3 regions of the Bacillus sp. ABR genome follow, and region 2 is predicted to be linked to each of the others. Evidence: riboswitches for the same ligand, from Rfam matches in the RefSeq annotation. Region 2 holds a riboswitch; each other region holds the start of a gene.
The links. Region 2 has a riboswitch for S-adenosylmethionine ahead of OIT90_RS01240 (sugar ABC transporter substrate-binding protein). Riboswitches for the same ligand answer to the same signal wherever they lie in the genome.
Positions count from the first base shown of each region.

Region 1: another riboswitch for S-adenosylmethionine. It lies ahead of OIT90_RS11945 (DUF2292 domain-containing protein); the one in region 2 lies ahead of OIT90_RS01240 (sugar ABC transporter substrate-binding protein).
Region 3: another riboswitch for S-adenosylmethionine. It lies ahead of OIT90_RS15545 (methionine biosynthesis PLP-dependent protein); the one in region 2 lies ahead of OIT90_RS01240 (sugar ABC transporter substrate-binding protein).

Region 1 is NZ_JAOYSL010000003.1:368,665-378,689, forward strand. It holds gene OIT90_RS11935 (inorganic phosphate transporter) at 1-676, opposite strand, end outside; gene OIT90_RS11940 (phosphoadenylyl-sulfate reductase) at 690-1,391, opposite strand; gene OIT90_RS11945 (DUF2292 domain-containing protein) at 1,437-1,541, opposite strand; SAM riboswitch class I at 1,658-1,760, opposite strand; gene pyrE (orotate phosphoribosyltransferase) at 1,922-2,560, opposite strand; gene pyrF (orotidine-5'-phosphate decarboxylase) at 2,568-3,272, opposite strand; gene OIT90_RS11960 (dihydroorotate dehydrogenase) at 3,244-4,176, opposite strand; gene OIT90_RS11965 (dihydroorotate dehydrogenase electron transfer subunit) at 4,170-4,946, opposite strand; gene carB (carbamoyl-phosphate synthase (glutamine-hydrolyzing) large subunit) at 4,943-8,158, opposite strand; gene OIT90_RS11975 (carbamoyl phosphate synthase small subunit) at 8,143-9,237, opposite strand; gene OIT90_RS11980 (dihydroorotase) at 9,234-10,025, opposite strand, start outside.
Region 2 is NZ_JAOYSL010000001.1:260,746-270,770, forward strand. It holds gene OIT90_RS01230 (branched-chain amino acid aminotransferase) at 1-795, opposite strand, end outside; gene OIT90_RS01235 (right-handed parallel beta-helix repeat-containing protein) at 1,164-2,591, shown strand; SAM riboswitch class I at 2,689-2,798, shown strand; gene OIT90_RS01240 (sugar ABC transporter substrate-binding protein) at 2,970-4,088, shown strand; gene OIT90_RS01245 (sugar ABC transporter ATP-binding protein) at 4,158-5,654, shown strand; gene OIT90_RS01250 (ABC transporter permease) at 5,651-6,664, shown strand; gene ywaC (GTP pyrophosphokinase YwaC) at 6,758-7,390, shown strand; gene OIT90_RS01260 (hypothetical protein) at 7,435-7,575, opposite strand; gene OIT90_RS01265 (Rap family tetratricopeptide repeat protein) at 7,595-8,680, opposite strand; gene OIT90_RS01270 (transporter substrate-binding domain-containing protein) at 9,199-9,963, shown strand.
Region 3 is NZ_JAOYSL010000005.1:24,009-34,033, reverse strand. It holds gene OIT90_RS15605 (hypothetical protein) at 1-86, opposite strand, end outside; gene OIT90_RS15600 (spore coat protein) at 131-526, opposite strand; gene OIT90_RS15595 (DUF1360 domain-containing protein) at 694-1,044, shown strand; gene OIT90_RS15590 (hypothetical protein) at 1,116-1,244, shown strand; gene OIT90_RS15585 (hypothetical protein) at 1,335-1,556, shown strand; gene OIT90_RS15580 (YjcZ family sporulation protein) at 1,641-1,778, shown strand; gene spoVIF (sporulation-specific transcription regulator SpoVIF) at 1,917-2,174, shown strand; gene OIT90_RS15570 (UvrD-helicase domain-containing protein) at 2,191-4,503, opposite strand; gene OIT90_RS15565 (hypothetical protein) at 4,630-4,887, shown strand; gene OIT90_RS15560 (GNAT family N-acetyltransferase) at 4,970-5,404, opposite strand; gene OIT90_RS15555 (YjcG family protein) at 5,411-5,926, opposite strand; gene OIT90_RS15550 (alpha/beta hydrolase) at 5,979-6,719, opposite strand; SAM riboswitch class I at 6,941-7,062, shown strand; gene OIT90_RS15545 (methionine biosynthesis PLP-dependent protein) at 7,141-8,259, shown strand; gene metC (cystathionine beta-lyase) at 8,256-9,434, shown strand; tRNA gene OIT90_RS15535 (tRNA-Val) at 9,567-9,639, shown strand; gene OIT90_RS15530 (YhdH/YhfP family quinone oxidoreductase) at 9,896-10,025, opposite strand, start outside.

The sequences.
Region 1 (10,025 bases), on a different contig from region 2:
TTGTTTCTAGTACCCTTCTCCCAAGCAAAAGCGCACCAAGTGCAACAAAGATCCCGCCGTAAAGAGTTCCTTGCCCGACTGACAAAACGCCTGACGCGACAAGCGGACCGACCGCATTTGCGACATTGTTCATACCAGCTGAAAACGCCTCTAGAAATCCGCTGAGGATTAACACGACAGATAAAATAGCTGTGCCTTTTTTAGACAGCTTCCGTTTAGGGAACATTCTGATGATTTTGACGACAGCAAAGGTAAAAAGAAAGGCGAAAATCGGGATGATCACCCAAAATGCCACAATCACTAAAATGGATTTCACAAACAATACTTTATACGCGACGGCAACACCAACCACAGCCCCTACTGTGACCTCACTTGTTGATAAAGGAATCGCCATCAGATTCGCTATGAAAAGTGATAGTGCAGCAGAACCAATGATAATACAAACGATCTCAAGTGTAATGACTGATTCTGGCATAATACCAGAGCTGATCGTTTTGACGACCTCACCGCCGCCAATCACTGAACCTGCTAAAATCCCAATTGCACAAACGCTGAGCGCATAAATGGGCTTTTGAATCGCGCCTGACCCGTACGCAATGCCCATAGAAGCAGCTGCTCCGCTTGCGCCTATGTTTAAAGCAAAGAATAGACTAAATAAAATTGCGGCGATTTCCATACATTATGCTCCCTTACTCATGTAATCCGCACTCTGTCTTTGCTGTGCCTGACCATCTGCCAGAACGCAGATCATCTGCAGTAAATGCTGGCTGTGTACACGGTGCACAGCCGATACTTGGATATCCCTGGTCATGCAGCGGATTATAAGTAAGTTCTTCTCTAGATGCATATCTCCATATGTCCTTCCACGTCCAATGGATAAGCGGACATACTTTCACTGATTTGAATTTTTCATCCTTATTTAAGAAATTCGTCCCTGCTCGTTTTGGTGACTGCTCTCTTCTTAAACCGGAAAGCCAAGCTGGATAACCAGATAGGGCTTCTTGCAAAGGAATGACCTTACGCATATGGCAGCAGCTTTGAGGATTTGTTTTCCATAATTGTTCACCGTGCTGCTCATTTTGCTGTTCAACCGTCAGCTCAGGCGTTTTCAATTCAATGTCTAAACCCGGGTATCTTTCCTTTACTGCATCAATTGTGTCGTATGTTTCTTTAAAATGCAGACCTGTATCTAAAAAGACAATTTTCGCATCTTTTTTTACTTTTGCAATCAGATCAATCAGAACGATGCCCTCAATCCCAAAGCTGCACGCATATACGAGCTGGTCACCATAATGACCGTACGCCCATTTCAGTACAGACAGGGCTCCTTTATACAAATCATCTTCTTGAAATGTAATGGACGGCTCTTGCCAATTTTCATAAGTTAACATGATTTCTCCCCTTCCGGAGTACAGCTCATATTGCTTTTTTCCGCACTACTTCAATCTAATTTTTTCGTTCTTTTCCACTTGAATCACTTGACCGTCCTGAACAATTAACGTAATTGAACCGAATTTCATATCCCCAATCAGTTCTTGCATATGCTTTACTAAGTCCTCATCCTGATTTTGTTTCACTTCCATCTCCTCTTCCTCCTCACCGTTAAAATAAAAAAACTTTCTTTCAGTCCGAAAGAAAGATGAGGAAGCTCACGATTTCCTTATCTTTCAAAATAGAATCATTTTGCAGGAAGTAGCACCTTGCGAATCGCAGGTTGCCGGGTTTCATCGGGCCAGTCCCTCCACCTCTCTGGATAAGAGTTTCAATTTGTCTTAAATATTAACACAATTCAAACAAAAGTCAACCCGACTTTATTGATAGGATTAGTTTTTATTAAAATTTGAGTCTATTTTACTATTTTTACCTAAACAAAAAACTGTGCGGGCAGGCACAGTTTTTGTTAACGATGGGCTTTCACTTTTCAGACCGTTTCTTCCATCCAAGATTCAGAGGAAGGATCTTGTCTCCAGCGTTTTAGTTTGTTCATCGCAGCAGGCTCAATCGCTTTCAGTTCAAGTGCCACGTCTGTCAATGTGTCATAGTCTGTTAGAGTGACATATGGAATATTTTTTTCTTGAAAGGCTGCCGCTGCTTTTGGCAGTCCGTATGTGAAGATCGCGGCAACTCCTAGTACCTCGCAGCCCTCATCTTGAAGAGCAGCGACCACTTCAAGTACACTGCCTCCTGTGGAAATAAGGTCTTCTACAACGACAACCTTTTGGCCTTTTGATACGGCCCCTTCAATTTGATTTCCTTTTCCATGTGCTTTCGGCTTACTTCTGACATAACACATCGGGATGTTCAAGCGGTCTGCTGCTAATGCCGCATGAGGAATGCCTGCTGTTGCAGTACCCGCGACAACCTCTGCTCCCTTGAAATGAGTGAGAATCAAATCTTTTAGACCTTCAGCAATGTCGTGTCTCACTTCTGGATATGACAATGTCAGGCGGTTATCACAATAGATCGGTGATTTTATACCGCTCGCCCATGTAAACGGTTCGTCTGGTTTTAATGAGACCGCTTTGATTTGTAATAGATGTTTCGCGATTTTTGATTTCATCTGGCAGTCACTCCCACTCTTTCAAAATTTGATGATAGGCTTCTATTGGTTTATCAGCTTTTGTGATTGATCTTCCAACAACGATTTGTGAAACACCTTGCTCTTTTGCATAGGCCGGTGTCGCCACGCGCTGTTGGTCATCGGTTTGATCATTCGGTAAGCGAATTCCTGGCGTTACAGTGAGAAAGGATGGTGAAATATGTTCATGAAGTGCTTTAGATTCATGAACAGAGCAAACAACCCCGTCCAGCCCACTTTCATATGCTAATTGTCCGTACCGGATAACAGTCTCTTGCAGCGGACGGTCAATGAGTAATTCATTTCTCATCATGTCTTCTGACGTACTAGTCAGCTGGGTCACTGCAATGATGCCCGGGCGATTTTGCCCAGCAGGGGTTCCGCTTTCAAGTCCCTCTAACGCAGCCTGCATCATTCGTTTCCCGCCAGCAGCATGCACATTGACCAAATCAACACCAAGTGCAGCAAGCCGGTTCATCGCTTTTTGCACCGTTGTTGGAATATCATGAAGCTTCAGATCAAGGAAAATACGGCAATTTTTTTCTTTTAGTGCGTCAATGATGGCAGGACCTTCTTGGTAAAACAGCTCCATGCCTACCTTCACAAATAATGGTGTCCCTTCAAAAGGGTCTAAAAAGGCAAGCGCGTCCTTGCCTGATGGAAAATCAAGCGCGATGATGGGCAAGTGCTTCATGTTTCCAGCTCCTTCCGATACATTCCTCTACAGATGAATAACCATATGCTGCTAACACTTTTGGCAGCTCTTCAATAATTTCCGGGCAAATAAATGGATTCACAAAATTGGCTGTGCCGACAGCTACTGCACTTGCACCTGCTAGTAAAAATTCAAGTACATCTTCAGCACTTTGCACCCCGCCCATCCCGATAATCGGAATAGAAACCGCTTGACTCACCTCGTGTACCATGCGCACAGCGACCGGTTTGACAGCTGGTCCTGATAATCCGCCTGTTTTATTGGCAAGGATAGGTTTCCCTGTTTTTAAATCTAAACGCATACCGATTAATGTGTTAATCATGGTGAGTCCATCTGCTCCAGCAGCTTCAATCGCTTGAGCAATCTCCACAATATTGGCTACGTTAGGTGACAGCTTGACATAGACAGGTACAGAAGAGACTTCCTTGACCGCTTTTGTCAATGTCGCCGCCATATTTGGATCTGTACCAAAGGCAATCCCGCCTGTTTTCACATTTGGGCAAGAAATATTCAGTTCAAGGGCATGAACATTTTTTGCTTGGCTGATTTGCTTGGCTACTTCCACATAATCATCAACCTGTGAGCCAGCAACATTCGCAATAATAGGTGTATCAAATTGTTCAAGCCAAGGCAGCTCATTTTCAAACACGCCTTTTAGACCCGGATTTTGAAGGCCGATTGCATTAAGCATACCAGCTCCTGTCTCGGCTACCCTTGGCGTGGGATTGCCAAATCTCGGTTCAAGGGTTGTGGCTTTGATCATGATACCGCCTAGCAATGATAGGTCATATAAGGATGCAAATTCTCTCCCGAACCCGAAGCAGCCTGATGCAGGGATGATTGGATTTTTTAAAGATAATCCCGGTAACTCAACGTTTAGCATGACAACGCCACCTCCTCTGCTTTAAAAACAGGTCCATCAAGACAGACTTTGACGTAAGGTTTGTCGAGCTGATCGGTATGACAGACACATGCAAAGCACGCACCAATTCCGCAGCCCATTCGTTCTTCCATCGAAATATAAACGGGCTTATCAGGATACGTGTCTTTCAGCGCTTTTAGCATAGGTGTTGGACCGCAGGAAAGCAGCACATCAAAGCTCAGGTTTTGCTCTTTTATCACACCTGTTACAAAGCCTTTAGTACCGTATGTGCCATCAACCGTTGCAATAAACGTATCACCGAGTGCTTGAAATTTCTCCTCGTAAAATACATCCTTTTTCGATTGAAAGCCGAGGACATGCTTCACGATGACGCCTTTTTTCGTTAAACGCTTGGACAGTTCATATAGAGGCGGTACGCCAATTCCGCCGCCGACTAGTAATGCCGTCTCTCCGGGCTGGACGACTGAAGGATCATACCCGTTTCCAAGCGGCCCTAATACATCGACTGATTCTCCCTCCCGCTTTTGGGAGAGGAGCTTTGTGCCCTCTCCCTCTGCGCGGTAAATGATGGTTGCTTCTTTTTGCTCGGCATGAATGTTGGCAATACTGATCGGTCTTCTCAGCAGCGGTGTCATGGATTCACTGACCTTTAGATGAAGAAATTGTCCAGCCGTTTGAAAGGAGTCCACAAGGTCACCTTTTAATGTCATTTCGTAAATATGATCAGCGATCTCTCGGTTCGAGACGACCGTCAAGTATGCTTTTTTCATATCGTTACTGTCACCTCAGCATTCGTTTTCACTTCTGGCATTTCATCTGCTCTAAATGTCATGCTCTCAAGCACTCTTAAAATGGCTTCTGCTGTATCTAAGGACGTTAAGCAGGCCACTCCGTTTTCAACAGATTCACGTCTAATTCTAAAGCCGTCTCTTGCCGGCTGTTTTCCTTTTGTTAAGGTGTTGATGACAAATTGCGCTTCCCCGTTTCGAATGACATCGAGAAGATTTTTGCCTTCCTCTCCGATTTTGCCGACGACACTTGATGGAATGTAGGCTTGTTTTAAATAATTCGCCGTTCCTTCTGTCGCTAAAATATGATAGCCGATTGAATGGAATCTTCTTGCGATCTCAAGTCCTTCTTCTTTATCCTTATCAGCCACTGTCAGAAGTACTGTTCCGTCATTAGGAATTTGAATACCTGAGGCAATCAATCCTTTATATAGGGCTTTTTCGATCGTGACATCTTTCCCCATGACTTCACCTGTTGATTTCATTTCAGGTCCGAGTGTAATATCGACTCTTCTTAATTTAGCAAAAGAGAAGACTGGGACTTTAACGTACACTCCTTCTTGCTCTGTGTGAAGCCCTTCTTCGTAGCCATAATTTTTGAGCTTGTCTCCTAAGATGACTTTTGTCGCAAGGTTGGCCATCGGGATGCCTGTGATTTTACTTAAGAAAGGAACCGTCCGGCTTGATCGCGGGTTCACTTCAAGTACATACACTTCACCTTTTGATAGGACAAACTGGATGTTCAAAAGTCCAATAATGTTGAGTCCTTTTGCAAGCTTGATCGTGTATTCTGCGATCTTCGCTTTGATGTCCTCAGACAATGTTTGCGGCGGATAGACCGCAATCGAGTCACCAGAGTGAACTCCGGCTCTTTCAATGTGTTCCATAATACCTGGGATCACGACAGTTTCGCCATCAGACACGGCATCTACTTCAATTTCTTTTCCTGTCAAATACTTGTCAATTAACACTGGATGCTGCGGATTGACCTTCACCGCATTCTCCATGTAGTGAAGAAGCTCAGCTTCTTGATACACAATTTCCATCGCGCGGCCGCCTAATACATAGGAAGGACGGACAAGGACTGGGTAGCCAATTTGATTGGCAATCGCTACTGCTTCAGGCACAGACGTTGCTGTTTTCCCTTTAGGCTGGGGCACGCCGAGTGTTTCTAACGTTTGTTCAAACTTGTCCCGGTTTTCTGCGCGGTCTAGGTCTTCTAGAGAAGTTCCAAGAATTTTAACCCCTCTATTTGATAATTCATCTGCTAAGTTGATCGCTGTTTGCCCGCCGAACTGAACGACAACTCCTTCAGGCTGTTCAAGGTCGATGATATGCATCACGTCTTCTACAGTGAGTGGTTCAAAGTAGAGCTTATCTGAAATACTAAAGTCTGTTGAGACCGTTTCAGGGTTGTTGTTAATAATGATCGCTTCATAGCCTGCTTGTTTAATTGCCCACACAGAGTGAACGGTCGCATAATCAAATTCAACCCCTTGTCCAATTCGGATAGGACCTGAACCTAATACGATAACGCTTTTCTTGTCTGTACGTTCTGATTCATTTTCATCTTCATACGTGCTGTAGAAATAAGGTGTCTCTGATTCAAATTCTGCCGCACATGTATCTACCATTTTGTATACAGGTACAATGCCTGCTTCTTGTCTTAGCTTGTAGACATCCGATTCGTTCATATTCCACTCGCGGCTAATGTAGATATCTGAGAAGCCTTTTTCTTTCGCTTCTTTTAATACGTCTGTATTGCCTTTGTTTTCTTTTAATGTCTTCTCAAAGGCGATGATGCCTTCCAGTTTATGAAGGAAGAAGTAATCAATTTTTGAGAATTCGTGTATTTGTTCGACTGTATAGCCTCTTCTAAGCGCCTCAGCGATATAAAATAATCGTTCGTCTCCCGCTTTAATAATCCGTTTTTCAAGCACTTCATTTGTGATGTCTGCTTCATCTTTTAATTCAATGTGATGCACATCGGCTTCAAGTGAACGTACAGCCTTTAGAAGAGACTCTTCTAATGTGCGGCCGATCGCCATGACTTCACCAGTTGCCTTCATTTGCGTACCAAGACGTCTGTTGGCAGATTCAAATTTATCGAACGGCCAGCGCGGTATTTTTGAAACGATATAGTCAAGTGCAGGCTCGAAGGCTGCATAGGTTTTACCTGTGACTGGGTTCATCATTTCATCAAGCGTTAAGCCGACTGCAATTTTCGCTGCCAATTTGGCAATTGGATAGCCTGTCGCTTTTGACGCAAGTGCAGAGGAACGGCTCACACGCGGGTTTACTTCGATGATATAGTATTGAAAACTGTTTGGATCAAGTGCCAGCTGAACGTTACAGCCGCCTTCTATGCCAAGTGCGCGGATCAGCTTAAGCGACACATTGCGAAGCAGCTGATATTCACGATCACTTAACGTTTGGCTTGGCGCTACAACAATACTGTCACCTGTATGGATACCGACAGGGTCAAAGTTTTCCATGTTACAAACAACGATTGCATGGTCACCGCTGTCTCGCATGACTTCATATTCAATTTCTTTAAAGCCTGCAATGCTTTTTTCAAGTAAGCATTGTGTAACTGGGCTTAGCTTCAGGCCGTTTTCAACGATTTCCTTCAGTTCTTGCTCGTTTGTACAAATTCCGCCGCCCGTTCCACCTAATGTATAGGCTGGTCTGACGATGACAGGGAAACCGATTTGATCCGTAAACGCCATTGCTTCTTCCAGGTTATGAATGATTTCACTTTCTGGTACAGGCTCATTTAGTTCATTCATCAAATTACGGAATAAATCTCTATCCTCTGCTTTTTGGATGGCTGACAGCTTTGTACCGAGTACTTCAACGCCGCATTCAGCTAATACACCAAGGTCTGACAATTCAACAGCAAGGTTTAATCCAGTTTGCCCGCCAAGTGTTGGCAAGATCGCATCAGGGCGTTCTTTTCGAATGATTCGTGTTAAAAATTCTGGTGTCAGTGGTTCGATGTATACCTTGTCGGCCATTTCTGTATCTGTCATGATGGTAGCAGGGTTAGAGTTCACAAGAACGACTTCATAGCCCTCTTCTTTTAGTGCTAAGCAAGCCTGTGTGCCTGCATAGTCAAACTCCGCTGCCTGACCGATGATGATAGGACCTGATCCGATTACTAAAATCTTTTTGATGTCTACGCGTTTTGGCATACTTCTTCCCCTTCTTTCTCAGTCGTATGAATCATTTCCATGAACTGGTCAAATAAGTAGTTTGCATCTTCTGGACCCGGTGATGCTTCTGGGTGGTACTGAACAGTGAATGCTGGTGCTTCTTTATGTTTTAATCCTTCAATCGTATTGTCGTTTAAGGCAATATGTGTGACTTCGAGCACGTCTTCGTTAATCTTGCTAACCGTGTAGCCATGGTTTTGAGACGTGAGTGTCACCTTGCCAGTTGCTAGTTCTTTTACTGGATGGTTCGACCCTCTGTGACCAAATTTCATTTTTTCTGTGCTTGCACCGCACGCTAGAGCAAATAACTGATGTCCGAGGCAAATGCCAAAGAGCGGCACCTTTCCAATCAATTGTTGAATCATCTCAACGGCTTCTGGTACATCCACAGGATCTCCAGGTCCGTTTGAAAGCATTATGCCATCAGGCTTTAGCTGCAGCACTTCATCTGCAGTGATGTTGTATGGCACCACAATAACGTCGCAATCACGTTTATTGAGCTCGCGCAAAATGCCGTGCTTCATGCCGAAATCGACAAGAACAATTCTTTTCCCTCTGCCTGGGCTTGGGTACGCATTTTTCACAGATACTTGACTCACCTGATCAGTTGGCAGCTGCAATGTTTGAAGGCGGCGGACAACGTCTTCCACTTGTTCTTCAGGTCCTGCAAACGCCCCTCTTAAAGTCCCTGCACTTCGAATCATTCTAGTCAGCTTCCGTGTATCGATTCCGCTCAGCCCCGGAATGTTTTTCATTTTTAAATATTCATCGAGTGAGTATGAAGAGCGCCAGTTTGAGGGCTTTTCACAAAGCTCTTTCACAATCAGCCCTTTCACAAACGGTGTGATCGATTCAAAATCATCACGGTTAATGCCGTAGTTGCCGATAAGCGGGTAAGTGAGTGTGACAATTTGTCCGCAGTATGATGGATCAGATAAAATTTCTTGATAGCCCGTCATCCCTGTATTAAAGACGACTTCTCCGACTGATGGTTCTAAGCTGCCAAAGCCTGTTCCTTCGAATACTGTTCCGTTTTCTAGCACTAAGCGTCTCTTCATTTTACTAGTCTCCCCTCTTCATAAACGACTTTCCCAGATGCAAGTGTCATGACCGGCCATCCTGATACAGTCAATTTGTCAAACGGTGTATTTTGTCCTTTTGATAAGAAGCTTGTTTTATCGATTGCCATTTCTTTGTTTAAATCAATGAGTGTAATATCAGCTATGTGTCCTTCTTCAAGCTTTCCGTATGGAAGGGAAAAGGCTTCTGCTGGTTTGATTGTCATATAATCAACGAGTTCTTTTAATGTCCATTCGCCTGTTTTGACAAATCGTGTATACAGAAGCGGGAACGCTGTTTCAAGTCCCACAATTCCAAACGGGGCACGCTGCATGGTTTCGTTCTTTTCTTCTTCTGTATGCGGCGCATGGTCTGTGGCGATGAAATCAATCGTTCCATCTAACAGTCCCTCGATCAATGCCTCGCGATCCTCTTTCCCTCTGAGCGGCGGGTTCATTTTATAGTTTGTATCAAGACCTGGAATGTCCGTATCACACAACAGCAGGTGATGCGGTGACACCTCAGCCGTCACACGGATGCCTGCTTTTTTTGCATCGCGTACGACCCGTACAGATTCTTTCGTACTGATATGACATACATGATAATGACAGTTCGCTGCTTCTGCTAAAAGAACATCTCTTGCAATATGCACCGATTCACAAATGGACGGTATACCGTTTAACCCATTTGCTTTTGAAAATTCTCCTTCATGAACGCACCCGCCGTAAATGAGCGAGTTATCTTCACAGTGCGCCACAATCGCTTGATCAAGACTTGCTGCCTGTTT
Region 2 (10,025 bases):
TACAGAGTTACGTGTGATGCCTTCTAAAATGCTGCCGTTCAATTCAGGCGTCACGATTTCTCCGTTGATTTTAAAGAAGATATTCATGCTGCCGACTTCTTCAATGTATTTTTTCTCGACCCCATCAAGCCAAAGAACTTGTGAAAACCCTTTCGTTTCAGCCACTTGCTGTGCTTTAAGGCTTGAGGCATAGTTTCCAGCTGTTTTGGCATTTCCTGTTCCACCCTTAACGGCACGGACAAACTCATTTTCAACGGCAATTTTGACCGGATGAATGCCTTCTTTATAGTATGATCCCACTGGAGATAAGATAATGATCAGCTTATACGTGCTAGACGGTGCAACGCCTAAATACGGCTCAGTGGAAATAATGAATGGACGAATATACAAGGAAGTGCCCTCTGCATCAGGTACCCAATCCTTATCAATGCGAATGAGTTCATTTAAGCCCTCTAATACTGTTTCTGAATCAATTTGCGGAATACACAGGCGGTCATTGGATCTGTTTAAGCGCTCCATGTTTTTTTCCGGACGGAATAAGAGAATTTTTTGATCCTCAGAAACATAAGCCTTTAATCCTTCAAAAACAGATTGACCATAATGGTAGACCATCGAAGCTGGGTCCATTGGAATAGCCTGATAAGGAATAATTCTTGGATCATACCAGCCTTTATCAATTGAATAATCCATCACAAACATGTGATCTGTGAAGATTTTTCCGAATTCAAGTTGATCAGATTGAGGTTTTGGTTTTTTTGTTGAACTAAGTTCAACGCGGATGGGTTGTTTTGGCATTGTAAATCTCCTTGCTGTTTGATTATTTGAAAATTCTAATAATATGAAATAATTATGATTCTATTCTATACCTTCACAAAATATTAGCAATAGGTTTTCTGGAATTCAGACAAGAAAAATCTGTTAAAGCGCTTTCCTTCTCTCTGCTGTCAGTTTGGCTCATGTCCCCCCTTTTTAAAAAAGAAATAAAATCCAAATACGTTATTAACTGATTAATCTGACAATTTAAAAACGAATGGTTTTCCTGTAAGATATTCTTTCAACCATACACCTTTTGACTAGTACATTGCAAGGGACATTGTCATATTTTAATCCTCTTTTTTTTAACCGATAAAGGAAGAAGAGAAGGGAAAGGAGCAAACAACAAGATGAAACGAGTGATACCAAGCATTTTACTCATTGTATTCATGTCCATGATCAGCTTTGGCTGTCAAGCGATGACAGAGGAAGCTGGTGCTAAGCAAAGCACAGCTTATTACGTAGCGGTAAACGGAAACGACAAAAACCCGGGAACAAAGCAAAAACCTTTCCGCACGCTGAAAAAAGCAGCAAGTATGGCGAAGGCTGGGACAACCATTTACATGAGAGGCGGTACATACAAAGAGAAATTGATTGTCCGTTATTCCGGAACAAAGAAAGCACCCGTTGTCTTTCAAGCTTACGGAAAAGAAAAACCTGTGATTAGTGGGGCATCCCTTAAAGGAAATCAAGCCGATGGCGGCCTTGTCACGGTCGATCAAAAGAGCTACATCACCCTCAAAGGCCTCACTGTAGGACATCTTAAGACGAATAAAGAAGATTTAACACCAGTTGGTATTTTCATCAAAGGAAGCGGTAAAGGCGTAAAACTGCTCAATAACCGAGTGTATGACATTCAGACGAAACATGAAAATGGAAATGCACATGGAATTGCTGTCTATGGGACAAAAGCTCCTGCAGCAATAGAAGACATTGAAATCAAAGGAAATACCGTTGAAAAATTAAAACTGGGCTTTAGTGAAGCGCTCGTGCTAAATGGAAACGTCAAAAATTTCCGTGTGACACATAACACGGTCCGTAACACTGATAATATTGGCATTGATTTAATTGGTTTCGAGAACGTAGCACCCTCTAAAAAGTATGATCAAGTTAGAAATGGAGTCGTCTCTAGAAACAAAGTATATGAGATTACGAGTGCAGGGAACCCAGCCTATGGAAGCGACATCTCCGCTGGCGGAATTTATGTTGATGGCGGAAAAGACATTGTGATCGATCATAACATCTCACATCACAATGACCTGGGGATTGAAGTTACAAGCGAACATAAAGGAAAAATGGCAGATCGCATCCGCATCGAACACAATCAAGTATATTTAAACCGTTATACAGGCATTTCTATTGGCGGCTATGATAAGAAGCGTGGCGGTACAACCAATACGACGATTTCACATAATATTTTGTACAAAAATGACACAGCCGGCTTAGAAGGCGGCCAATTGCTAATGCAGTATCAAGCAGTGAACAATCGAATCACGAATAATATCATGACGGCTAGCGCCTCGCATTACTTAGTCGTGAATCTTTATCAAGTGAACCAAAAGAATACCTTCCAGAAGAACGTTTATGATGATCGCAAAGGTGCGAAAGCATCACAGTGGATTTGGCGCGGGAAATGGATGGAAGGCTACAAAACCTATCTCTCTAATAGCGGTCAAGATAAAGGATCAGCACATCTCAACCCACAATTTGTGAATGAGAAAAAATATGATTTCCGTCTGAAGAAATCATCACCTGCTAAGAAAATCATCGGAAGTTAATGATATTTTAGAAATTTTCAAAAAAGTCATTGACATTGATGTGACATCACATTAAAGTAAAGAAGACATTTCAACGAAAACAAATTTCATAACGGATCTCTTATCAAGAGAGGCAGAGGGACTGGCCCTATGACGCCCAGCAACCGTTTCTATTGTAGAAATTGGTGCTAATTCCTGCAAAGCTGTTACAGCTTTGACAGATAAGAGAGGAAGACTTCCCGATACATGTTTCATGCAACGGTGATCAAGCCTCTCTTTCCAAGAGAGGCTTTTTTTCGTCTCTTTTTCGAATCAAATGCCTGTTTGACAGGCGTATTTCCACTTTTTTACCTAGTTTTCCGATGTGAAAAATTTAAAACAACTTGAGGAGGAACAGCAATGAAGCGTAAGCATTTTACATCATTTCTTGTCTTATTAACGGCATTAACCGTCCTATTATCTGGCTGCGGCACTGGATCAAGTGCAGGCTCAAAGGCAAATGCAAACGAAAAAGTCTCTTTTGACAAAGTACCGAAGCGATTTGCAAAGGGACAGGGGGCTAAAATTAAAGTGATCCGCAAAATTGGAGGAGACGATCATACAGCTCAATTTTTAGCTGGAACGAAGGCAGAAGGTGAAGCACTCGGCTTTACGGTAGATGTCTACACCGCAAATGGTGATACAGCAAAATTCCATGATGCCATCTCTCAGGCGCTGGAGGAAAATTATGATGGCTTTATCATCTCTCACGGGGACGACGAGGCGACAGTCGCTGATGTGAAAAAGATCACAGCGAAAGGCATTCCAGTTGTAGCATTTGATTCAAATCCTAAGCTAAAGGACATCAAAGGAGTCACAGTGACGTCTCAAGATGACGAACAATTAGCGAAAAAATCATTAGACGCGCTCGTGTCTGATTTTAAAGGAAAAGCAAATATTGCGTACCTGTGGGTAGATGGATTCCCGCCAATGGTGAGACGAAACAAGGTCTATCAAGAAACGCTTAAACAACATTCAGGGATCAAGGAGCTTGACCGCTTTGGTGTAGCCTCTTCTGATACGTCTGTTCAAACGCAAAATGCAGTAGCAGCCATGCTGAATAAGTATCCAAAGGGCAAACTGGACGCTATTTTTGCCACATGGGATGCCTTTGCCATTGGGGCAGCAAGAGCGTTAAAGGAAGCAGGAAGAACAGAAGTGAAGATTTATGGGATTGATGTGTCAAATGCTGATCTTCAAGAAATGACAGCGAAGGACAGTCCATGGAAGTACACAGCAGCGGTTGATCCGAAGCTCATCGGCGCAGTCGACGTGAGGATTCTTGCGAAGAAAATAGCTGGTGAGAAAACACCATCTTCCTATGACCTTGAGGCCTCTCTCATCTCGCAAAAGCAGCTTCAACAAGCAGGAAAAGCCATTAACATGGTCAATCTTGCAGACGAAGTGAAGGGATTCGGTTCATCGACTGCTTTTGAGGAAGATTGGATGAAGACCTTGAAGAAGCATTATACAAAATAAGCGACGTGCACTCTCTTTCCATAGAGGGTGTTTCGTTTTTCAGATGATATCAAGAGAAGGAGGACACCCATGACAGCGCCGCTTGTTCGTATGAAAAATATTTCAATTGAATTCCCAGGGGTCAAAGCTTTAGATCAAGTGAATTTCACATTAAAAAAAGGGACGGTCCATGCACTAATTGGAGCAAATGGTGCTGGGAAGTCCACGTTAATGAAAGTTCTTTCTGGCGCTCATTCCCACTTCGACGGAACCATCCACATCAATGGCCAGGCGGCAACCATTCAAACCCCAAAGGATGCATCCTCATATGGTGTGCAGACGGTCCATCAAGAAGTGGATATGGCTCTTGTTCCCTACTTAAGTGTTGGCGAGAATATGATGATGCATGAGATTGAGAAAAAAACATTTGTCAGCTGGAAAGAGCTGCATCGCAAGGCGGCTCAGTTATTAAAAGAAATGGACATCGACATCTCCACAAAACGACTTGTCAGCGATCTGACCCTTGCTGAAAAACAGATGGTGCTCATTGCTAAGGCCGTTTCCATTCAATGCAGCATTTTAATCTTAGATGAACCAACAGCTCCGCTTAGTCATGCAGAAACAAGCAAATTATTCTCCATGATTGATCGGCTGAAACAGTATGGGACAGGGATCGTGTTTATCTCCCATCGCATGCCTGAAATTTTCACCATCTGTGATGAACTGACAGTGATGCGAAATGGAACGGATGTGGCAGCCCACCTTGTCAAAGACACAAATCCGCAGCAAGTCATTGAAGAAATGCTAGGTGCGCCATTAGAGGAACAATTCCCGTCTCGCAAACCTTTGAAAGATGCACCTATTGTGCTTGAAGTGAAAGAGCTAAACGATCAAAACAAATTAAACAACATTCACTTTTATGTCAAAAAAGGAGAAATTCTCGGGATCGCAGGACTTGTCGGTGCTGGAAAAACAGAATTGTGCAAAGCCCTTTTCGGTGCCTCAGAAAAAAAGACGGGGACTGTGCAGCTGCATGGTCAAACCATTCACATCACATCGCCTCATCAAGCTGTGAGAGCTGGAATAGCTCTTGTGCCTGAAGAGCGGAGAAAAGAAGGGGTTCTGACCGAAGAGAGCGTGGGGTGGAACTTAACGGCTGCAAGTCTTCATTCATTTTCACGGATATTCAGCTTCTTACATCGTTCGAAGGAAAAGCAGGGTGCAGGCGACATCGTCAAACGACTTGGTGTCAAAACGCCGTCTCTTGAAGCAAAGGTGAAGCACCTATCTGGTGGAAATCAGCAAAAGGTTGCCATCGGAAAATGGCTGCTGGCTGAGGCAGATGTGTATCTCTTTGATGAACCAACTAAAGGTGTAGACGTTGGAGCGAAAAAAGATATTTTCACTTTGATCGCAGAGCTTGCCGCCCGCGGAAAATCTGTCATTTATGCGTCGAGTGAGCTATCAGAGATTGCAGGTATCGCTGACCGCGTATACGTGTTATATGATGGCAGCATTGCCCGGGAAATGACTGCACCGACGACTGAAGAGGAGCTTTTATATCATTCAACAGGAGGACAATCATGAGCGAACAACAAATTCCAGCCCCTGTGCAGCAAATCAAAAAACAGCGGCCACCCTTTCATCTGTTTGATTTCTTTTATCGATATGGGACGATTTTAACCATTGTCGTGTTGATTGTGGTATTTGCGGCAGCGAATCCAGCGTTTTTGCAATCGGGAAATATCATCAATATTTTACGGTCTATCTCAATTGTGACCATCATTGCGGTGGGCTTAACCATCTCATTGGCAGTAAACGGTTTTGATTTATCAGTTGGATCAGTCGCTACGCTGTCAAATGCCATTGTCATTTCTATGTTCGTATGGTTCTCGCAAAACCCACTGATTGCCATCCTTTCTGCACTAGCGGCTTCTATCATTGTTGGATTGTTAAATGCATGGATGATCGTCAAAATGAAAATTCCAGATATGCTCATGACATTAGCCATGATGTTTATCATTCAAGGGCTGGCTCAAACGTATACGAAAGGGGCGACCATTTCTGAAAATATGGTGCTGCCCGATGGCACGTTTTCAACGGGAACGATCCCTGCCTTTTTTAGCAAAATCGGACAGGTGCCATATATCATTCTCATTATGGCTGCCATTGTTCTATTTGCGCATGTTTTCATGACCTACACAAAGCATGGCAGATTCATGTACATCATCGGTGGGAATAAGGAAGCGGCTCGATTGTCTGGCATTCATGTGAACAAATACAAAATTGCGGCCTATCTGCTTTCTGCGTTATTTGCAGCGATCGGAGGTATCGTGCTGGCATCAAGGGTGATGACAGCAGAAATTAATGCTGGTGCACCATATTTAATGGATGGAGTAGCGGCTGCTTTTATCGGCTTTTCCGTCATGGGAGCAGGTAAGCCAAACGCATTTGGTACTTTTATCGGGGCTGTACTCATCGGAATCTTACAAAATGGGCTTGTGATGATGTCTGTTCCTTATTATGCAATGGATATTGTGAAAGGTTCTGTGCTGGCTCTTGCACTGGCGCTGACCTATTACAAACAAAGAGGCTAACTGCGTATTTTTTAAAACCATTCGAGTCCTCTCTCCGTCTAGTAAACGGAAAGCGGTACAGCTGCCGTTTCCCAAAAGGAGATGACAAAGAAAATGAATATGTCAGCAACTCATGTTGAAGATTTGAAAAATGTCATGGAAGACTGGAAAAATGAACTATTAGTATATAAATTTGCATTAGATGAAATGGATACAAAGTTTTCGATTATCAGTCAGGAGTATAATTTAATCCATGGACATAACCCTATAGAGCATACAAAATCACGGATCAAATCCTTTGAAAGCATCGTGAATAAACTAGCAAGAAAAGGATGCGACATCACGACACAATGTGCCAAGGAGCATATCCATGATATCGCAGGTGTCCGCATCATCTGTTCTTTTATTCAAGATATCTATAATATTATGGATGTATTGAGGCAAAGAGAGGATTTAAAGATCCTTGAAGTGAAGGACTACATTCAACATCCGAAACCAAATGGCTACAGAAGCCTTCACTTAATTGTTGAGATTCCTGTCTACTTAACGAATCGTGTGGAGTATGTGAAGGTTGAGATTCAGGTACGGACCATAGCGATGGATTTTTGGGCGAGTCTAGAGCATAAAATCTATTATAAACTGCAAAACGATGTTCCTCATCAACTGACTGATGAACTGAAGGAAGCCGCAGATATTGCCCATTACTTAGATGAAAAAATGCAAAATATCAAACGAGAAATTGATTAACACATAAAAAAGCAGCTGTTTTGATCACAGCTGCTTTTTTCATATTAAGGGTTGGTTCCACGATCCCTCTTTTGAATGATATCTTGAGATTGTGCAGATTTGCTGTCTTTTTGAACGGAAGCACCAATAGAAACACCTGTTATCAAGAGGGTAAAAATCGCACTTGTGATAAGCCATTTCTTCATCATACATCACTCCATATTCTTAACAAGTTTTTAAGGATAATGCCTTGTTTCTAAAATAAGAGGATTCTTCATGAAGTCCAAGATCCATTAAGTAAGCAGCTGCATCCTGACAAATAGCTTCAAGATCAACAAGGAAATTCATCGATTCTAATTGATCACAATAAGACTTGATTTGCTCAATCATGTTGTCTGGCTGAATCATAAGTGTTTCTAAAATGGATAATTTAAGTGAAATGTTTCGTTGTTTTAAATTTTCTGCTTTTTGAAGTGAAAGCTGTACATAATAGTGGAACAAACCTGGCTTTTTCAGCTTAAATAGTGCTTTTGTGTAGGCGTACATGGCAAGTAAATAGCCGCCTGGAGAAGAAGTTTCGAATGTTTCTATCATTAAAGCCTTTTCTAGGAGTGGCACAGCTTCACTGTATTCATTTCTTAGACTTTTAATAAAGGCTGCATTACAATAGGCGTGTCCAAGCAAATCTGGATCTTCCATCTGTTCTAGTGAATGAATCACTTCTTTGAACAACGATTCTGCCTCATCATATTTCGACTGATCCGCATAATTCAAAGCAAGCATCATTTGACAGCTGATTGATTTTTTCACATAACATGGATCTGCGTCGTAAATAGATGAAGCCTTCTTTAAGTGGTGGATGGAGAGAAGCGTGGACCTGATATTATAGTAAAGACACCCTGTTTTATAATGAAATTCGGCTTTTTCAATGTCATCATGTACGAGATCTAATTTATCCTCGGCCAATTTTAAATGGTGAAATGCCGTATCCTGATTGCCTCTGCGCATTTCATACATCCCTTTAAAGAAATAGAAATAATAGCTGAGCATATCATCCGTACGGATGGCATTTTCATCAACAAAAAGACTATGATCTAACGAAGCTGTATCTTCTATTAGATCTTTAAAACGGTACTCTAGCAGTTGATAGTAAAGTAAGACGTCTTGATTTTCTTCCATTCGATCAAACGCCTGAAGAATGTCTTCTTTTAACTGGATGGCACCTTGTATCTCTCTTTTTTTCATCATGACATACCAATCATTGAGCATATTTGCTACATCAACGGACGACAAAACACCTGCTTCTGCCAATTCTTATCCTCCTTTCTTCATCTATCAAAATCCGTTCTTTTGAATCAACTTTCCATATTCCAGTATCTTCTTATATTTTAAGCTCTCTCATGCAGTTTGTAAAACATGTTTTTTGATGTAAATTCAACCAGTAGTGAAAGAAATAGGGAGAAGAGACATTTTGTATACGCTTACATATTTTTAGGTAAAAAGAGGGTTTTGAAAAAAATATACTACAATATCAATAAAGAGTGGAAGCCGGTTGTTGAGTTTGCTTTCGTATACTATAAAGAAACATCATTTATCAAGGTGCTGTCTCATTTTTTTGTGAGATTATCTTACATTATAATTGTGAATGACTCTTCTTTTAGAATAAAATGAGTTATTCGCAAAAAAGTAAAATTTAAAGAGACTATTGATCTAGAATTGTATGGATCTTTGGTATTGATAAAAAACATCACACACTATAGCTTTAGCGTGTTATAGTATTATTGTTATTGCGAATATTTAGACAAAACTGACAATGGGGGTCGTGTTTTATGAAGAAATCGATGTTATTGATCATGGGACTAATTGTTGTGCTTGTCATGGCAGCCTGTGGATCAAAATCAGACAGTGGTTCGGGAGAAGACAAAGGCACATATAAAATTGGGATAGATACAACGTATCCGCCATTTGAATTTGAAAAGGGCGGTAAATATGAAGGCATAGACGTTGATTTAATTAATGCAATCGCGAAAGATCAAGGTTTCAAAGTGAAGCTGGAAGCTATGGACTTCTCAGGTATCATTCCAGCAATGCAGGCAGGACAGCTTGATGTTGGAATGGGCGGGATGAGTATTACAGATGAGCGTAAGAAGAAAGTAGATTTCTCAGATCCTTACTTTGACGCTGGGCTGACAGTTGTTGTGAAAAAGGACAGCAGCATCAAATCAATTAATGATTTAAAGGGGAAAAAGCTAGCTGTTAAAAACGGGACGACTGGTGCAAAGTTCGCATCTGATAACGCAGATAAATATGGGTATGAAGTCGTTCAATTTAATGACAGCCCATCTATGTTCCAGGAAGTATCAAACGGAAATGCAGATGCCTTAATTGAGGATTATCCTGTCATTACGTATGCGATCGCACAACAAGATTTAAAATTGAAAACAGTTGGAGACCGCTTGAATGGAGACCAGTATGGTATCTCTGTCATGAAGGGGAAAAATCAAGACCTATTGAAGAAAATCAATAAAGGTCTGGAGAACCTAAAGAAAAACGGTGAATATGACAAAATTATTGATAAATATTTGAAGTCATAACACAAGCGAGGCGCGCTCCGAGCGCGCTTTCTTTATGTGTCAGCCGTATGTGAATTAGGGAG
Region 3 (10,025 bases), on a different contig from region 2:
TTTAACACATCACTGACAAGAAGACTTGTTAATGGATCAATATCCGTATTGATTTGAAATTCCTTTTTTTCGTTCTCTTCAGCCACGATGATTTCACCTCTTTCATACGTCATGTTAGAAAAAGAAAGGGTCAAAGAATGCCGGCTTCAACTAAGAGCACATTCAATGTTTGAGTGAGAATTTGGACGGAGTTCATAATGGATGCATCTGATAATGTAATCGTAATGTTATAGCAGTTGATGATTTGAATCACAGTTTTCTTTTGTACTTCCACTTGTTGCACAGCTAAAAGCTGATCTGTGATGTCAGCAGCCACTTCATCGTCTGGTACAAGAATTTGGATTAAAAGAGTAATGATTGTCGTTACGGTCGCTTGAAGGGAGAGTGCAGCTGTTACATCTGTTTTATGAATTGTGACATTTTCCGAATCTTTGATCTCAATGAAATCATCATAATTGCTGATTAATTCGTTTAACAGTTGTGTATATAATATTTCAGCACTTTCTTCAATAGACAATACTTTCACTCCTTTCTTATCTATACATTATTTAATGCAGCAACGACTCAAGGTGGAATCGGAAAGTGTGAAAAAGTACAACCCAATTTTATTTCCACTCGATTCATCATGACAGTCTTTTTTCTTGCATATATAAAGAAAGGACGGAAAAAGAAGAAAGAAGGAGGTGGAGGCTTCTGAGCGGTGCTTTGTCATTTGTCGTGTTTGCCCTCGCATCCTTTAGACTGACGAGACTGATTGTGTTTGATACCATTACTGCCCCTTTCCGCCGTCTATTTCATGAAGAACAGGAAGAGGTAAATGAACAAGGTGAAGTCGAAACATATATCATCATTAAAGGGGAAGGACTGCGGTCCTGGGTTGGAGAACTGTTAAGCTGTTATTGGTGTACTGGCATGTGGTGCACTGCTGCCTTACTTCTGATATACATACTTTTTCCTGTCATCAGCATGTGGCTTAATTTACTATTAGCGATTGCCGCAGCAGCAGGCATCATTGAAGCGGTCGTCTCGAAGCTTGTGAAATAAACAGGCATTCTGATCAGACACGCTTTCAATAAATGCATATACTATCATGGAACAGGAAAGGAAGGGTTGCGATGAAACCAACTGAAACGCCGTCACATATGCTTCAAGGTTATCCAGCGCAGTCAAATCAACAATCTGTATATACGAAAAAAATCAAGAAAACTGGCTGCGGCTGTGGAAACAAAAAGAAACCTCAATAATAGAAGAGAAAAACAAAAGCCGGATTTATCCGGTTTTTTTGTTGCCCTTTTTTTGAGTGGTGCATATGTAAGAGAGAAGGGGTGACCAGAATGGATGCATTCGAACAATTAATCGGTTCCTTGTTCACTAAACCCCATGATGGGAAAGAACAAGCGCACGAAAAGGCTGAAATGGATCTATCGGATAAAGCGCATGATCTTGAGGAGCACTTAAAAGCATTTGGCGTGAAGATGGAGGCTTTTGCAAAAGAAACAGAAGCATTCATGATGCGTCATACAGAGGCAGATTACGTCTTTAAACAGCAGAAATAAAAATTCCGCACTTTTTTATGTGATCGTCCAAACCATTTCTTGCATTTTTCATACTTTGTAAGGGAGAAGAGGAGGTGCTTAAATATGAGTTACGGTTACGGTGGCGGTTCTTGCGGCGGCTACGGTGGAGGCTACGGCGGCGGATATGGATCAACATTTGTTCTTGTTGTCGTGCTTTTCATCCTTCTAATCATCGTTGGTGCTTCTTTCTTTAACTACTAAAAAGTAAGAAGGTGAGGGAAGCAAGGGGGAAGCCTTTTGCTTTCCTTTCTCTTTGGTCAAACAAGGTTTTAGGATAGGCACATATCCCGCCTATTTTCATATAGTAAGGTGATTACTCCACAAAGAGGAGGCAAATGAATGGATAATAAATTCTTTAAAAGCGTAGAAAACAAAACCGGTGTGAATATGAATGATGTGTTTAAACTTGCAGGTTCTTTGCAAAATGCCAACTTTAAAGATGAGAATACCGTTCGAGGTGTCATTAAAAAAGTAGCGCAGCTTGCGAACAAACGTGTACCTAAAGAAATGGAAGACAAAATCGTTCAATCGATTACTAGTGGAAAAGAAAAGCTTGATTTCAATACAATCGCTAAAATGATGAATAACAAAAAATAAACAACAGGCTCTCCGTTTAAAGGGGGGCCTGTTGTTTTTTTGTAAATAATTCACGGTTTTTCTTTAGAAGAGGATACAAAAAGCGAGAACGATGAGCCGTTTTGCCTCGTCTAAATGAAGGAACAGACAGATAAAGAGATTGTTCAGCTCTTGTCATGGCCACGTATAATAAACGGCGCTCTTCTTCCAGCGCTTCTTCATCACCGTTTCTGAGTTCATCCAGTGAGAAATCATGAGGCAGTGCCCCGTCGACCACACAAGTGATGTATACTGTCTGGAATTCAAGACCCTTTGCGCGGTGGATCGTCATGAGCTGAACACCGGGTTCATCTGTTTTTTCCTTTTCGGCAGATTTCATATGTTCGGCATGTGCGAGAAAGGCTTCAATCGTTTCAAAGCGTCTGGCAGCTGTTTTCACATCACGTACATCATCTGTCCCTTTTTCAAGTACATTCGTATCGTTCACCCGTTTTTTTAAGTAATCACCGAGTCCCATCTTTTGTTCAATAAATGTCACCGCGTCCGATGGCTTTAATGTTCGTAACGTTCGGAACAAAGGAACGATTGATTGCAGCTTTTTCCGTTGAAACGGCTGTATATCTGTCAGCTTTCCGAGCGCATCTACCATTGAACAATCCTCTGTGATAGTCAGTGCCTTTAGTGTATTCAGCGTTTGCTGCTTTAAAAAGAAAACCGGCAGCAGCTGTTTCATGGCGGCCACATCATCTGCATCCTGACTTAAGGAAAGAAAGGCGAGGAGTACCCGAACAATTCGTCTGCTGTAGAAGGCTTTAACGCCAGCATCCGTTTCATACGGAATGGCCGACTGATGCAGTCGTTCATAAATCGCACGGCCGCCTGTATTCGTACGAAACAGCACGCAGAAGTCATTCGGCTTTGCGCCGTTTTTAATTTTCTCCTGAATATCTGCGACAATCATCGTCGCTTCCTCTTCTTCATCATATGGATAAAAGAGCGTCGGCGAAATTTTCTCCGCCCGAACGGCTTTTAACGTCTTCTCATAACGATGCTGATTTTTCTTAATAATCGCATCTGCACTTGCGACAATTGTATGATGAGAGCGGTAATTCGCATGTAAATGGACGATCTGAGCCGAAGGATAATCCTGTTTGAATTCAAGGATGAAAGCAGGATTGCTACCCCTAAATGCGTAAATGGCTTGATCATCGTCCCCTACACAAAATAACTGCTCTGATTCTCCGGCTAAAAGTTGAATCAAGCGATATTGCACTGGATTAATATCCTGAAATTCATCCACTAAAATATACTGGAATCGTTCTTGATACCGTTTTAACAGTTTAGGCTGTTCTGTCAGCATATGTAAGCAGGCAATCGCCATATCATCAAAGTCAAATTGCTGATGATCTCGTTTTTGCTGTTCATATGATTGATAGATCGTCCACATGTGTTTTTCCTTTTCATCCTTCAAATCAGGAAGTTCACCTGGTAAAAAGGCATTTTTCCAATAGCCGATGGATTGCAGCACTTGATCAGTAGGGTAGTCTTTCTCATCAAGTCCTTCATTCATTATGGCTTTTCGAATGTATTGCTCCTTTTGCCAGTCAAACTTGATCAGATGCTGGCCGTTCCATTTATTTGCGTCATCGTGAAGCAGCATTTTATAAAAAAGACTGTGGAAGGTGCCTGTCACCACTTGGCTGGCTTGTGAAGGATGAAGCTGGTATTGCTTGCGCAGTCTTTCTTTCATCTCACTGCTCGCTTTTGTAGTAAAAGTTACGAGTAAAATATGGTGAGCAGGAATATGATGATGGGACATGAGATAAGCCGCTCTAGCCGTCAGGACTCTTGTTTTCCCGCTGCCGGCACCAGCCAGCACAAGCATCGGACCATCTAAATGTGTGACAGCTTGAAGCTGCGGTGTGCTAAAGGTGATATGCGGGAAGAGGTCGATCGTATGAACTTGTTCATTTTCTTCTAAATGTAAGGCGTCGCTAAATTGAATCGACTTTGGTTCCTGCCAGTCATATGATTCGCTAGTTTGCGAGATGATCTGTTTGCCGGTTGGAAAACGGAAGCCGCCAAGTTCTTTATAGGAAGCCTTTTCCTCCTGTTCAGCCGTTTGATTATGATCTGCTTGTTCTTCAGCTTGTTCACAAATCTCTTGCTGAGACATGTGCTTATGAATAAAGGCAGGTTCATCATGTATATTTAATCTAAAAAAGACCGGTTGTCCGCAATATGGGCAGAATAATTGTCCTTTTTTTCCCTCGTCATGGAGGAATTGATAATGTTCTCTCGAATACGTATGTAATGAGATCGTTCGATCATGTCGTCGTGCGCATTTCAAAGCTAGTCCTCCAATAGTCAATCAATCTTAAAATGAAACACATCTAATCATATCAAATGAGGCGTGTTTCAAACAGTCATAATTAGGGAATAGTAGAGTAAGAGAGAAGCAAAGGAGGCGTTCTTGATGGGATATATAGCCCCGATTCAGCCGGATCTGTATTTTCAATATATCAATCGTCCAGCTCCTCAGGATAAAGAAGACTACGCGAAAGTAACAAAGGTTACTCGCACCTTTCATGACAAGATTTACAGAGAGCTGGAGAAAAAAGAGGACTTAGTGACAGAAGCGGAAACGAAAGTACAGCAAAAAAAGCGGGAACGCTTTGTACGAGATATGTTTATGGAGGAAGGAAAAGGCGTTCATATCAATACGTATATATAAATGATTGCGCTTTCTTCCATTGGCGAACGATAATGAAAAAGAAAAAGCCAGGGCATTTTGAATGCTCTGGCTTTTCTTTTGGTCAAACAGACAGTGTTTTTGTCATTTTGACATGGGTGATTCCAGCTTCTTCAAACGGTTCAGAAACCGCTTTGTAGCCTTTCTTTTCGTAGAAAGGAAGCGCATGGACTTGGGCATGCATCACCGCTTCTTTTGCTCCATTAGCAATTGCTTCTGTTTCTAGCGCCTCTAATAGCTTGAGGCCAAGGCCGAAGGAGCGCGCCTCTTTTAACACACAAATTCTTTCTAGCTTTGCCTTTGATCCCTCAATGATCCGCAGTCTAGCGGCCGCCTGAGGCTTTTTGTCATCATTGTAAATGACAAAATGGGTGGCTTTGTCCTCTAGTTCATCTATTTCGATCTCTACTGGAACTTCTTGTTCTTTGACGAATACTTCTTTTCGAACGTAATATGCATCTTCTCGTTGTGTTTGTTCTGTTGCGATGACTGTTTTCAAATGTCTTTAACCCTCTTCTCCTAAAATAAATGTTTCATAGACGGTCCAAGATCCGTTTTCTAATTGATATAAAAGGTGGAAGCGATCCACTGTTTCTTCATGGTCAATCTTTCTCAGCTTTAATGTGCCAAGTACGTCTGAATGCTCATCATCTGATAGTTTTTGAGCCACTGTGACATGCGGAACAAAGGCATATTCAGGTGTACCAGCCAGTGGCTCTGCGTACAATCTTTCATTGAGCGCCATGATGTCCTCGTTCGGTTCTACTTTCATATAAATGACGTTGTTTACAGGAGCGAATGAACTGAATTTTTTAATACGTAACGTAATAGGAGAAGCATTTTTTGCATAATCTCTTAACGTTGAGACGACCTCAGCCGCTTCTAGATCGGTTAATTCAAAAGGTGTTCTTAATGTTAAATGAGGCGGTATGAGTGCATAGTTCGGATCATAACGCTTCCGGTAAGAGTTCGCAATATCTTGCAATTTTTTTGATGGAAATATAACAACTCCGTATTTCATCATGTTCCCTCCTGAATAAGAAAGTATTTATTATTGTTTATTATAACAAAATTCAGTTGATTAACGAATATGGGAGCATTCTTTTTAACGAAGGCGCAATGAGCGGCTGCCAAAACGTCCATTTATGATCCCCTTCGAATGTCTCAAATAAATAATCCGCTCCAGATTGTTCAAGAAGGGCCTTTAAATCATCATTCGGCTGAACAAAATCAAGCACCTGGCCATCTGTTGTTTTCACAGCGGTTTCCTCCAGCCCAATTTGATGGATAATCGCATAATGAGAAAGGGCTGTCGACTGTTTGACGGCTTCTAGAACCGACTCGTCAACGTAAGGGGACTGCAAAATCAGCCCGCCAAATAAAGAAGGATAATCAATGGCTGTCATGAGGGAAATCGTCGCACCAAGTGAATCACCAATAAACGTACGTCCTGATCCAATTTGATAGGTTGGATAGTGTTCATCAATATAAGGAACCAGTTCATTGGCTAAAAAGCGTTTATACGCTTCAAACTTTGTGCCGTCTGGATGATACGTGTTCCGTCTTTCCGTAACATTTTCATAAGGGACACCAATGATAATCGAGCGTTCCATTTCTTTGTTCTGCATCAATTCTTCTGCCTGTCTGCCTATTTTGCCTAGGCGGAAATAATCATGACCATCCTGGGCAATGATGACATGATATGTATAAAGGGGGGAGTAATTGACTGGCAAATAGATCAAAATGGTCATGTCCGCCCCAAGTTCTTTTGACTGTAAGGTTTCTTCTTGAATGATTCCTGTTTTCTTCACCATAATCCATTCCTCCAGCTAACCAAATTCATCATAAAGTGAAACGTTTCCATTCATTGTAACACGAAAAACAGCGTTGTTCCTATATGCTAACATGCAATCAAACCGTATAACATCGATTCTGTTATAAAATACAGAAAATTTTAATTAATCATGACATTTCCCCTTGAAAAATGAGATTTAATGGGTTACAGTATTAAGAATTAGAACAGACAGACAACACATTCTTATCGTGAGAGGTGGAGGGACTGGCCCTTTGAAACCTCAGCAACCGGTATGCATCACTACATGTGATGTACCAAGGTGCTAAATCCAGCAAGCAGCTTTTTTGCTTGGAAGATAAGAGGAAGCGATTAAACCCCTTCTTCTTATGAAGAAGGGGTTTTCTGTTTTGAAATCAGATTTTTACTTAGGATGGTGTCAAATGACAGAACATGTGGAAACGAAATTAGCGCAGATTGGAAACCGTAGCGAAGAGGTGACTGGCACTGTCAGTCCTCCCGTTTACCTTTCGACAGCATACAGACATAGAGGTATAGGGGAATCTACAGGATTTGATTATATTCGAACGAAAAACCCAACAAGACAGCTCGTAGAGGATGCAATTGCTTCACTCGAAGAAGGGACGGCCGGTTTTGCCTTCAGTTCGGGAATGGCTGCGATTCAAACGATCATGGCTCTATTTGAAAGCGGAGATGAACTCATCGTCTCATCAGACCTATATGGCGGTACATACCGTTTGTTTGAAAACGAATGGAAAAAGTACGGCTTACGTTTTCTTTATGATGATTTTGCAGATGAAGACTGTTTACGCTCTAAAATCACGCCAAACACAAAAGCGGTCTTTATTGAAACACCGACAAATCCACTGATGCAGGAAGCAGATATTCAAAAAATAGCGAAGATTGCAAAAGAACATGGCGCTTTGGTGATTGTCGATAATACTTTTTACACACCAGTCTTGCAAAAGCCGATTACGCTTGGAGCGGACATTGTCATTCATAGCGCAACCAAATATTTAGGCGGACATAATGATGTTCTTGCAGGGCTTGTCGTGACAAAAGGAGAGCAGCTGTCTGAAGACATGTTCCAGCATCAAAACGCGATTGGAGCGGTTCTATCACCATTTGACTCATGGCTTTTAATGAGAGGAATGAAAACACTGGCTCTTAGAATGCGCCAGCACGAGGCAAATGCGAAGGAGCTGGCTGAGTTTTTAAAGAAACAGCCAGAAATTCAAGATGTGCTTTATCCAGGAAAGGGAGGCATGCTGTCATTTCGAGTAGCTAAAGAGGACTGGGTCAATCCATTTTTAAAGCAGCTAAAAACGATTTGTTTTGCTGAAAGCCTTGGCGGAGTCGAAAGCTTCATTACGTATCCTGCAACGCAAACGCACATGGATATCCCAGAAGAAATTCGCATTGCAAACGGTGTATGTAACAAGCTGCTCCGTTTCTCTGTTGGCATCGAGCATGTAGATGACCTGAAAGCAGACCTGAAACAGGCACTATCACAAGTAAAAGAGGAGGTACACGCCAAATGACCACACATGATTGGACACTCGAAACACAACTCGTTCATAATGCGTTTAAAACAGACCGTTCAACAGGTGCAGTCAGTGTACCGATTCAGCATGCATCCACCTTTCATCAAAGCAGCTTCGATGAATTTGGCCAATATGACTACTCGAGATCGGGAACTCCTACACGTCAAGCATTAGAGGATACGATTGCGGCGCTGGAAGGAGGAACGAGAGGGCTTGCCTTTGCATCAGGCATGGCTGCTATTTCAACCGCTTTTCTTCTATTATCAAAGGGAGATCACGTCCTTGTCACAAGAGATGTGTACGGCGGGACTTTCCGAATGATCACCCAAGTTCTGTCGAGATTTGGAATTGAGCATACCTTCGTGGATATGACGGATTTGAATGAAGTCAAAAGAGGCATTCAATCGAATACAAAGGTCATTTACATGGAAACACCGTCAAATCCAACACTAGGCATTACAGATATTGAAGGTGTCGTACAGATTGCGAAAGAGCATGACTGTTTGACATTCTTAGATAATACGTTTTTAACGCCTGCGCTTCAGCGTCCGCTGGACCTTGGTGTGGATGTTGTTCTGCACAGCGCAACGAAATTTTTAAGCGGCCACAGTGATGTGCTGTCAGGCTTAGCCGTGGTAAAAGATGAGAAGCTGGGAGAGGAACTCTATTCACTGCAAAACTCCTTCGGTGCGGTCCTTGGCGTGCAGGATTGCTGGCTCGTTTTAAGAGGGTTAAAAACCCTTCAGGTCAGATTAGAAAAAGCTAGTCAAACGGCCTTCGAGCTAGCTTCATTTCTTAAAGAACATCCTGCGGTCAAAAAAGTATACTACCCAGGCTTAGATGATCACCCGGGTGCAGATATTCAGCGAAAGCAGGCAAGCGGAGCAGGGGCTGTTCTCTCATTTGAACTAGAAAACCAAGCGGCAGTCAAAGAATTGGTGGATGCCGTCACATTACCTGTATTCGCCGTCAGCCTCGGCGCCGTCGAATCGATTTTGTCATATCCAGCCAAAATGTCACATGCAGCTATGCCAAAAGAAGAAAGAGAAAAAAGAGGGATTACAGATGGGCTGCTTCGTTTAAGTGTCGGAGTTGAAAACGGAGAAGACCTCAAACGTGACTTCAAACAAGCACTGGATCAACTAAAGCCTGTTCTTGTGAACCAATCATAAAGAAGGAGAGAAAAAAGCCGGCACAGCCGCCGGCTTTTTGATCTTTTTTAAACAAAACCATTGACGCTTTATTATTATGGTTATATAATAGAGACTGTCAGTAACAGAAAGCCCAGAACTGATACATAACCCGATTCCGTAGCTCAGCTGGGAGAGCGCTACCTTGACAGGGTAGAGGTCGCTGGTTCGAGCCCAGTCGGAATCATCGTTGAAACCCTTGCGTAGCAAGGGTTTTTTGTTTTTTGCAGATTGTTTCTTTTTAGGTTAAAACGATTAAAGTGTTCTGCGGTGTTAAATTCTAATTTGTTTGTGACATGATGATAAATATCTGAGGGTATTTTAGCACTAGCATGTCCTGCTCTTTTTTGAATAGATGTACCCCACCTGTTTGGGATGGGGTATCTGCATCAATACATTCAATATTTGTCTGGTGTAATTTAAATAAATAAAGTTCGTTTATCTTAATATTTAATAATGGTTCTTCCTAAATGTTGGCCATTTTTAATGGCTTCAATTTTTTCAGGTAACGTATCGAGCGTAATCTCATTGACTAGAGTCGTTTGGGAGATATTCCATTCGTTTGCTATCTCG